Regions from separate parts of the Lysinibacillus sp. Y5S-8 genome, predicted to be linked through region 1. Evidence: a T-box and tRNA genes for the amino acid it is inferred to sense, from the RefSeq annotation. Region 1 holds a T-box; the other holds one or more tRNA genes.
The links. A T-box is a leader RNA that pairs with one kind of tRNA and senses whether it is charged. The one in region 1 lies ahead of alaS (alanine--tRNA ligase), so its partner is inferred to be a tRNA-Ala.

Region 1 (3,379 bases):
AAGGCGATCTTGATCACTATTTGCAATCATTCAAAGACACAGGCGAAGAGCGAGTGAAAAAATTTCGTTTAGCTTGGGATTTAACAATGAGTAGTTTTGGCACAAGGCAAACACTATATGAACGCTTTTTCTTTGGTGATCCAGTGCGTTTATCTAGCCTGCTCTATCAATCGTATAAACGGGACCACTTGGTGCAAAGAGTGGAAGACTTTTTGAAAAATGAATGATTTACAGTTTGACAGTTTGAATTCAATCCGCTATGATTTATAGGAATAAAAGAATAACATCCCTTCGTTAGGTGAGGCTCCTATGCTGGAGATACGCTACTACCCAAAAATGTCGAGAGACGCCAATGGGTCAACAGAAATCATCGAAATAAGGTGTTTTTTAACGTAGCTGGACATATTCCTATGCCGCATAGTGCTAAAACTCAACGTTTGAAGGTAACACGCATGCAACGATTTTTTATTGCTCTTTTTTGATATGTGTATTCAACACGCCTTCATTCGTAGAAGGCGTGTTTTTGTTATGAAAGGAAGGTGATGAGAAATGGATAGTAGTCCTGAACCGAATAAGTATCATTTAGGCAAACGGAAACAAATAAAAGGCATCCATTTCGGATCACCAACGCAGACAAAAGGCGATAAAGGATGACCTTTTGTTTCCCTCAATAACAAAACATGAGGTGAAGTGCAATGATTAAAATCCACTATTTTAATAGCAGAAACAAGACAGTCCAACATGATTTCAACATGAAGGATTTACAACTACCTATTCAAAATGAAGATTTATTATGGGTAGATTTATATGCGTATAGTTATAATGAATTGAATAATATAGCAGATATATTTGGCTTTCATCCATTAGCAGTTGAAGATTGCTTACATGAAGGCTCCCGTCCGAAAATGGACAATTATGGCGATTATAAATTTTTTGTTTTCCATGCACCCATTTATAATGAAAAAAGTAATAATGAAATTACAACCGTTGAGCTCAATATTTTTATGGGTCCAAACTATGTTGTCACTGTACACAAACGGAAATTGCAATGGCTAGGTCACATGGAAAATGTTTGTGTTAATAGTTCGGAATATATGGAAAAGGGTACTGATTTTTTATTGCATACCATTATAGATGGCATTACAGATGAATATTTTCCAGTATTAGAGCGAATTCGAACTCGCATAGATGAACTAGAAGAAGAAATTTATGAGTATCAACCTAAAGTAGTGACTGAGGAATTTCTTGCACTAAAGCGGACAATTATTTTAATTCGTCAGGCCATCATGCCGCAAAGAAGAATTTTTTCAACAATCAATGGTCAGTGGAAATTTGAGATACAGGAAGAAAATATCCCATTCTATAAAGATTTAAATGACCATCTAGAACGTATTGTTGACTCTACAGAGACATACCGCGATTTAGTTAACAGTACCCTCGACACATATTTTTCAATTAATAGTGGTAAATCCATTGAAAAGCTGAACTTACTAACAGTTATTTCTACAATAATGTTACCATTATCTGTGATCACTAGCTTTTTTGGTATGAATGTGCCGTTACCTTATCAGGATTCACCTATTGCAACAATTGCAATCAGTGCTTTTCTAGTGCTCTTTACTTGGGGTATGTGGGTATATTTTAAAAAAATGATTGCTTAGATAGCATTAGTCATAGTAGTAATTGACAGCACAATAGATTTTTTTTATAATTTCGTTAGAAAAAGTAAAAACGATGATGGAAAAAGTACGTATTTGTGCGTGTACAAGAAAGGGATTTCTAGGCTGGAAAAATCCTCACGACAGCAAATGCCGAAAGCTACTCCAGAGTGCAGCTAATCCCTGCCGTTCACTGACGTTACAAGTGCTAAAGAGGTAAGTAAGCATTTTTTACTTACAACTAGGGTGGTACCGCGAGACAAATGACAAGTCCTCGTCCCTTTTTTGGGGATGAGGGCTTTTTTTATTTTCTTCGATAGTACTCTCCAAAGTGTAATTCATGTAGATCGCAGGATTTTTATCGTGATTTTACAATATAAAATAGGAGGAATTTATCCAATGAAAGCAGTAGATATTCGCCGTATGTATTTGGAATTTTTTAAAGAAAAGGGACATCATCATGAGCCATCAGCGCCACTTGTGCCAATAAATGACCCATCACTACTATGGATTAACTCAGGTGTTGCCACTCTTAAACCATATTTTGATGGTCGTGTTATTCCTGACAATCCACGTATTACGAATGCACAAAAATCGATTCGTACCAATGATATTGAGAACGTTGGGAAAACAGCTCGTCACCATACATTCTTTGAAATGTTAGGAAACTTCTCCATTGGTGACTACTTCAAAAAAGAAGCAATCCATTATGCTTGGGAGTTTTTAACGGATAAAAAATGGATGGGCTTTGATCCAGCGTTATTATCTATCACAATTCACCCTGAAGATCAGGAAGCATATGATGTTTGGCATCAAGAAATCGGTATTCCTGAAGAGCGTTTAATCCGTTTAGAAGGAAACTTCTGGGATATTGGAGAAGGTCCATCTGGTCCTAACTCAGAGATTTTTTATGACCGTGGTGTAGAATATGGCTCGGATGAAAATGACCCTGAAATGTATCCAGGTGGGGAGAACGAACGTTATCTCGAAATTTGGAACCTTGTGTTCTCGCAATTCAACCATAATCCTGATGGTACATACACACCCCTACCAAAGCAAAATATTGATACAGGTATGGGCTTAGAGCGTATTGTATCCGTTGTTCAAAATGTACCAACAAACTTCGATACAGATTTATTCATGCCAATCATTGAAAAAATCGAGGAATTTGCCAACCGTAAATATAAGCGTCCTAGCGAAGTAGACTTAAATGAAATCTTCGGCTCAGAAGAGGATATTAATACACCGTTTAAAGTTATTGCAGACCATATTCGTACAGTAGCTTTTGCCATTGGCGATGGTGCTCTTCCTTCAAACGAAGGACGTGGTTATGTATTGCGTCGTTTATTACGCCGTGCTGTTCGTTATGCTAAACAAATTGGCATTGAGAAGCCATTTATGTTTGAATTAGTACCAACTGTAGGGAAAATCATGGAAGACTTCTATCCAGAAGTAACGGAGAAATGTGAATTTATTCAGCGTGTCATTAAAAATGAAGAAATTCGTTTCCATGAAACATTGGACGGTGGTTTAGCAATCTTTAATGCAGTAGTGGAATCGCAAAAAACAGCTGGCCACGATTATATTCCTGGTGCAGATGCCTTCCGTTTATACGATACGTATGGCTTCCCAATCGAATTAACAGAGGAATATGCAGATGAAGTGGGCATGAAGGTTGATCATGAGGGCTTCGAGGCAGCGATGGAAGAACAGCGTGAACG
Region 2 (3,379 bases), 470 kb from region 1:
CTACAGCTGAAGCACTTAGCTCTCTCAAAAGAATGCTAGCACGAGGATAATTAGGTTGCTTTAAAAGCAGAGATGTTGTAAAAAAACGTCTCTGCTTTTTATGTTCATATAACATCTATTTTGAATAGCTTAAACAACTGCCATTTTCAAATGCATCATCATCGATCCAATCAAAGAATAACCATCTATTGCTGAAATTGACATGGCTTTATGCTCTATGCTACTGTCGATTTGGAGGTGAAAATAAATGGCTTTTCAATCGAAAAATATTTTTATCAATTTACCAGTGAAAGATCTAAACAAATCCATCAACTTCTTTAAGGAACTAGGTTTTGAGTTCAATCAACAATTTAGCGATGAGACTACAGCCTCAATGATTATTAGTGAAAATATCTTTGCATTAATGATGGTGGAAGAACGATTCAAAGGGTTTAGTAAGAAGGAAATTACAAATACTGCTACGTCTGCAGAAGCAATTTTATGTCTATCTGCTGAAAATCGAGAGCAAGTAGATCAATTAGTAAATAAGGCACTGGCCTCCGGTGGTAAATCTTATAGTGAACCCCAAGACCATGGGTTTATGTATGGCTGGGGATTTCAGGATGTAGATGGGCATATCTGGGAAGTAGTTTATATGGATGAAAATGCATTGAATCAAGAGTAATATTTATATCTATGAATATGAAAAAACAGTAGATGCATGTGCATCTACTGTTTTTTAGTATGACCCGTACGGGATTCGAACCCGTGTTACCGCCGTGAAAGGGCGGTGTCTTAACCACTTGACCAACGGGCCAATGGCGGAGAAGGAGGGATTTGAACCCTCGCGCCGGTTACCCGACCTACACCCTTAGCAGGGGCGCCTCTTCAGCCTCTTGAGTACTTCCCCACATAAAAATGGCTCCGAAGGCAGGACTCGAACCTGCGACAACCTGATTAACAGTCAGGTGCTACTACCAACTGAGCTACTTCGGAATAATGATGGGCCTAAATGGACTCGAACCATCGACCTCACGCTTATCAGGCGTGCGCTCTAACCAGCTGAGCTATAGGCCCTTGGAGCGGGTGATGGGAATCGAACCCACGACATCAGCTTGGAAGGCTGAGGTTTTACCATTAAACTACACCCGCATAAATGGTGGGTCAGGACGGAATCGAACCGCCGACACTTAGAGCTTCAATCTAATGCTCTACCAACTGAGCTACTGACCCATTTCGTCCATGCTAAGCTTATTTTCTTTTGCTTATCATATCTTCTTATGAAAATAATGGCGGTCCCGACCGGGATCGAACCGGCGATCTCCTGCGTGACAGGCAGGCATGTTAACCGCTACACCACGGGACCATTTGGTTGCGGGGGCCGGATTTGAACCAACGACCTTCGGGTTATGAGCCCGACGAGCTACCACTGCTCCACCCCGCGATAATTTTATACTGTTTCGAGTTTTTAAAGCACCATTTATAAAGATTTAAAACTGGAGGAGGTAGAGGGATTCGAACCCCCGCGCGGTGTTACCCGCCTGTCGGTTTTCAAGACCGATCCCTTCAGCCAGACTTGGGTATACCTCCGTTGCATTATATAAATGGTGGACCTTGCAGGACTCGAACCTGCGACCGGACGGTTATGAGCCGTCTGCTCTAACCAACTGAGCTAAAGGTCCTTTAAGATGGCGGCAGAGGGGATCGAACCCCCGACCTTACGGGTATGAACCGTACGCTCTAGCCAGCTGAGCTACGCCGCCAGGATCTTTATACTGGTTAATTTATTATGGTGGAGCCTAGCGGGATCGAACCGCTGACCTCCTGCGTGCAAGGCAGGCGCTCTCCCAGCTGAGCTAAGGCCCCATAATTTCTTTGGAAATGGTCGGGAAGACAGGATTCGAACCTGCGACCCCTTGGTCCCAAACCAAGTGCTCTACCAAGCTGAGCTACTTCCCGTTCTTTTTTGGCGCGCCCGACAGGAGTCGAACCCATAACCTTCTGATCCGTAGTCAGACGCTCTATCCAATTGAGCTACGGGCGCATTAAAAATGGTGCCGAGGACCGGAATCGAACCGGTACGGTAGTCACCTACCGCAGGATTTTAAGTCCTGTGCGTCTGCCAGTTCCGCCACCCCGGCACATTTGGAGCGGAAGACGAGGTTCGAACTCGCGACCCCCACCTTGGCAAGGTGGTGTTCTACCACTGAACTACTTCCGCATGTGCATAAGTTTTTTTATCTGGCAATGAAATAATGGTGCGGGTGAAGGGAGTCGAACCCCCACGCCTTGCGGCGCTAGATCCTAAGTCTAGTGCGTCTGCCAATTCCGCCACACCCGCTTATTATTATTAAAAATGGTGAGCCATGAAGGACTCGAACCTTCGACCCTCTGATTAAAAGTCAGATGCTCTACCAACTGAGCTAATGGCTCTAAAAAATGGTGCCGGCTATAGGAATCGAACCCACGACCTACTGATTACAAGTCAGTTGCTCTACCTGCTGAGCTAAACCGGCATATGGTGGAGGATGACGGGCTCGAACCGCCGACCCTCTGCTTGTAAGGCAGATGCTCTCCCAGCTGAGCTAATCCTCCTGGGTACTATGCCTAGCGACGTCCTACTCTCACAGGGGGAAGCCCCCAACTACCATCGGCGCTAAAGAGCTTAACTTCCGTGTTCGGTATGGGAACGGGTGTGACCTCTTTGCCATCATCACTAGACTTGCACATGGATGTGCTGGCTTCTGCGTTGCAACATGGATGTTGCGTTCTTAGCAGAAGTTCCTTTAATATCAGCTTCAAATAAATAGTGTCGTGAAGCTCTTTTTTTATTGAAAGTTTTGTTCTTTCAAAACTGGATAAACGGTTCATTGAATGGTTCAAACATTTTTGGTTAAGTCCTCGATCGATTAGTATTCGTCAGCTCCATGTGTCACCACACTTCCACCTCGAACCTATCTACCTCATCGTCTTTGAGGGATCTTACTTACTTGCGTAATGGGAAATCTCATCTTGAGGGGGGCTTCATGCTTAGATGCTTTCAGCACTTATCCCGTCCACACATAGCTACCCAGCGATGCCTTTGGCAAGACAACTGGTACACCAGCGGTGTGTCCATCCCGGTCCTCTCGTACTAAGGACAGCTCCTCTCAAATTTCCTACGCCCACGACGGATAGGGACCGAACTGTCTCACGACGTTCTGAACCCAGCTCGCGTACCGCTTTAATGGGCGAACAGCCCAACCCTTGGGACCGACTACAGCCCCAGGATGCGATGAGCCGACATCGAGGTGCCAAACCTCCCCGTCGATGTGGACTCTTGGGGGAGATAAGCCTGTTATCCCCGGGGTAGCTTTTATCCGTTGAGCGATGGCCCTTCCATGCGGAACCACCGGATCAC

Region 2: it encodes a tRNA-Ala, which carries the amino acid that the T-box ahead of alaS (alanine--tRNA ligase) is inferred to sense. The anticodon was not compared.

What each region holds. Positions count from the first base shown of each region.
Region 1 covers NZ_CP145889.1:3,158,171-3,161,549, reverse strand. Annotated here, with positions in the region: gene hpaB (4-hydroxyphenylacetate 3-monooxygenase, oxygenase component) at 1-227, shown strand, start outside; M-box (ykoK) riboswitch at 284-449, shown strand; gene V6670_RS15335 (magnesium transporter CorA family protein) at 696-1,661, shown strand; T-box leader at 1,726-1,943, shown strand; gene alaS (alanine--tRNA ligase) at 2,058-3,379, shown strand, end outside.
Region 2 covers NZ_CP145889.1:3,629,565-3,632,943, forward strand. Annotated here, with positions in the region: gene nadA (quinolinate synthase NadA) at 1-50, shown strand, start outside; gene V6670_RS17650 (VOC family protein) at 248-664, shown strand; tRNA gene V6670_RS17655 (tRNA-Glu) at 725-796, opposite strand; tRNA gene V6670_RS17660 (tRNA-Ser) at 799-889, opposite strand; tRNA gene V6670_RS17665 (tRNA-Asn) at 899-975, opposite strand; tRNA gene V6670_RS17670 (tRNA-Ile) at 983-1,056, opposite strand; tRNA gene V6670_RS17675 (tRNA-Gly) at 1,058-1,131, opposite strand; tRNA gene V6670_RS17680 (tRNA-Phe) at 1,137-1,212, opposite strand; tRNA gene V6670_RS17685 (tRNA-Asp) at 1,270-1,345, opposite strand; tRNA gene V6670_RS17690 (tRNA-Met) at 1,349-1,423, opposite strand; tRNA gene V6670_RS17695 (tRNA-Ser) at 1,477-1,569, opposite strand; tRNA gene V6670_RS17700 (tRNA-Ile) at 1,585-1,661, opposite strand; tRNA gene V6670_RS17705 (tRNA-Met) at 1,669-1,742, opposite strand; tRNA gene V6670_RS17710 (tRNA-Ala) at 1,770-1,845, opposite strand; tRNA gene V6670_RS17715 (tRNA-Pro) at 1,862-1,938, opposite strand; tRNA gene V6670_RS17720 (tRNA-Arg) at 1,947-2,023, opposite strand; tRNA gene V6670_RS17725 (tRNA-Leu) at 2,032-2,120, opposite strand; tRNA gene V6670_RS17730 (tRNA-Gly) at 2,126-2,200, opposite strand; tRNA gene V6670_RS17735 (tRNA-Leu) at 2,236-2,320, opposite strand; tRNA gene V6670_RS17740 (tRNA-Lys) at 2,337-2,412, opposite strand; tRNA gene V6670_RS17745 (tRNA-Thr) at 2,420-2,495, opposite strand; tRNA gene V6670_RS17750 (tRNA-Val) at 2,499-2,574, opposite strand; rRNA gene rrf (5S ribosomal RNA) at 2,585-2,700, opposite strand; rRNA gene V6670_RS17760 (23S ribosomal RNA) at 2,869-3,379, opposite strand, start outside.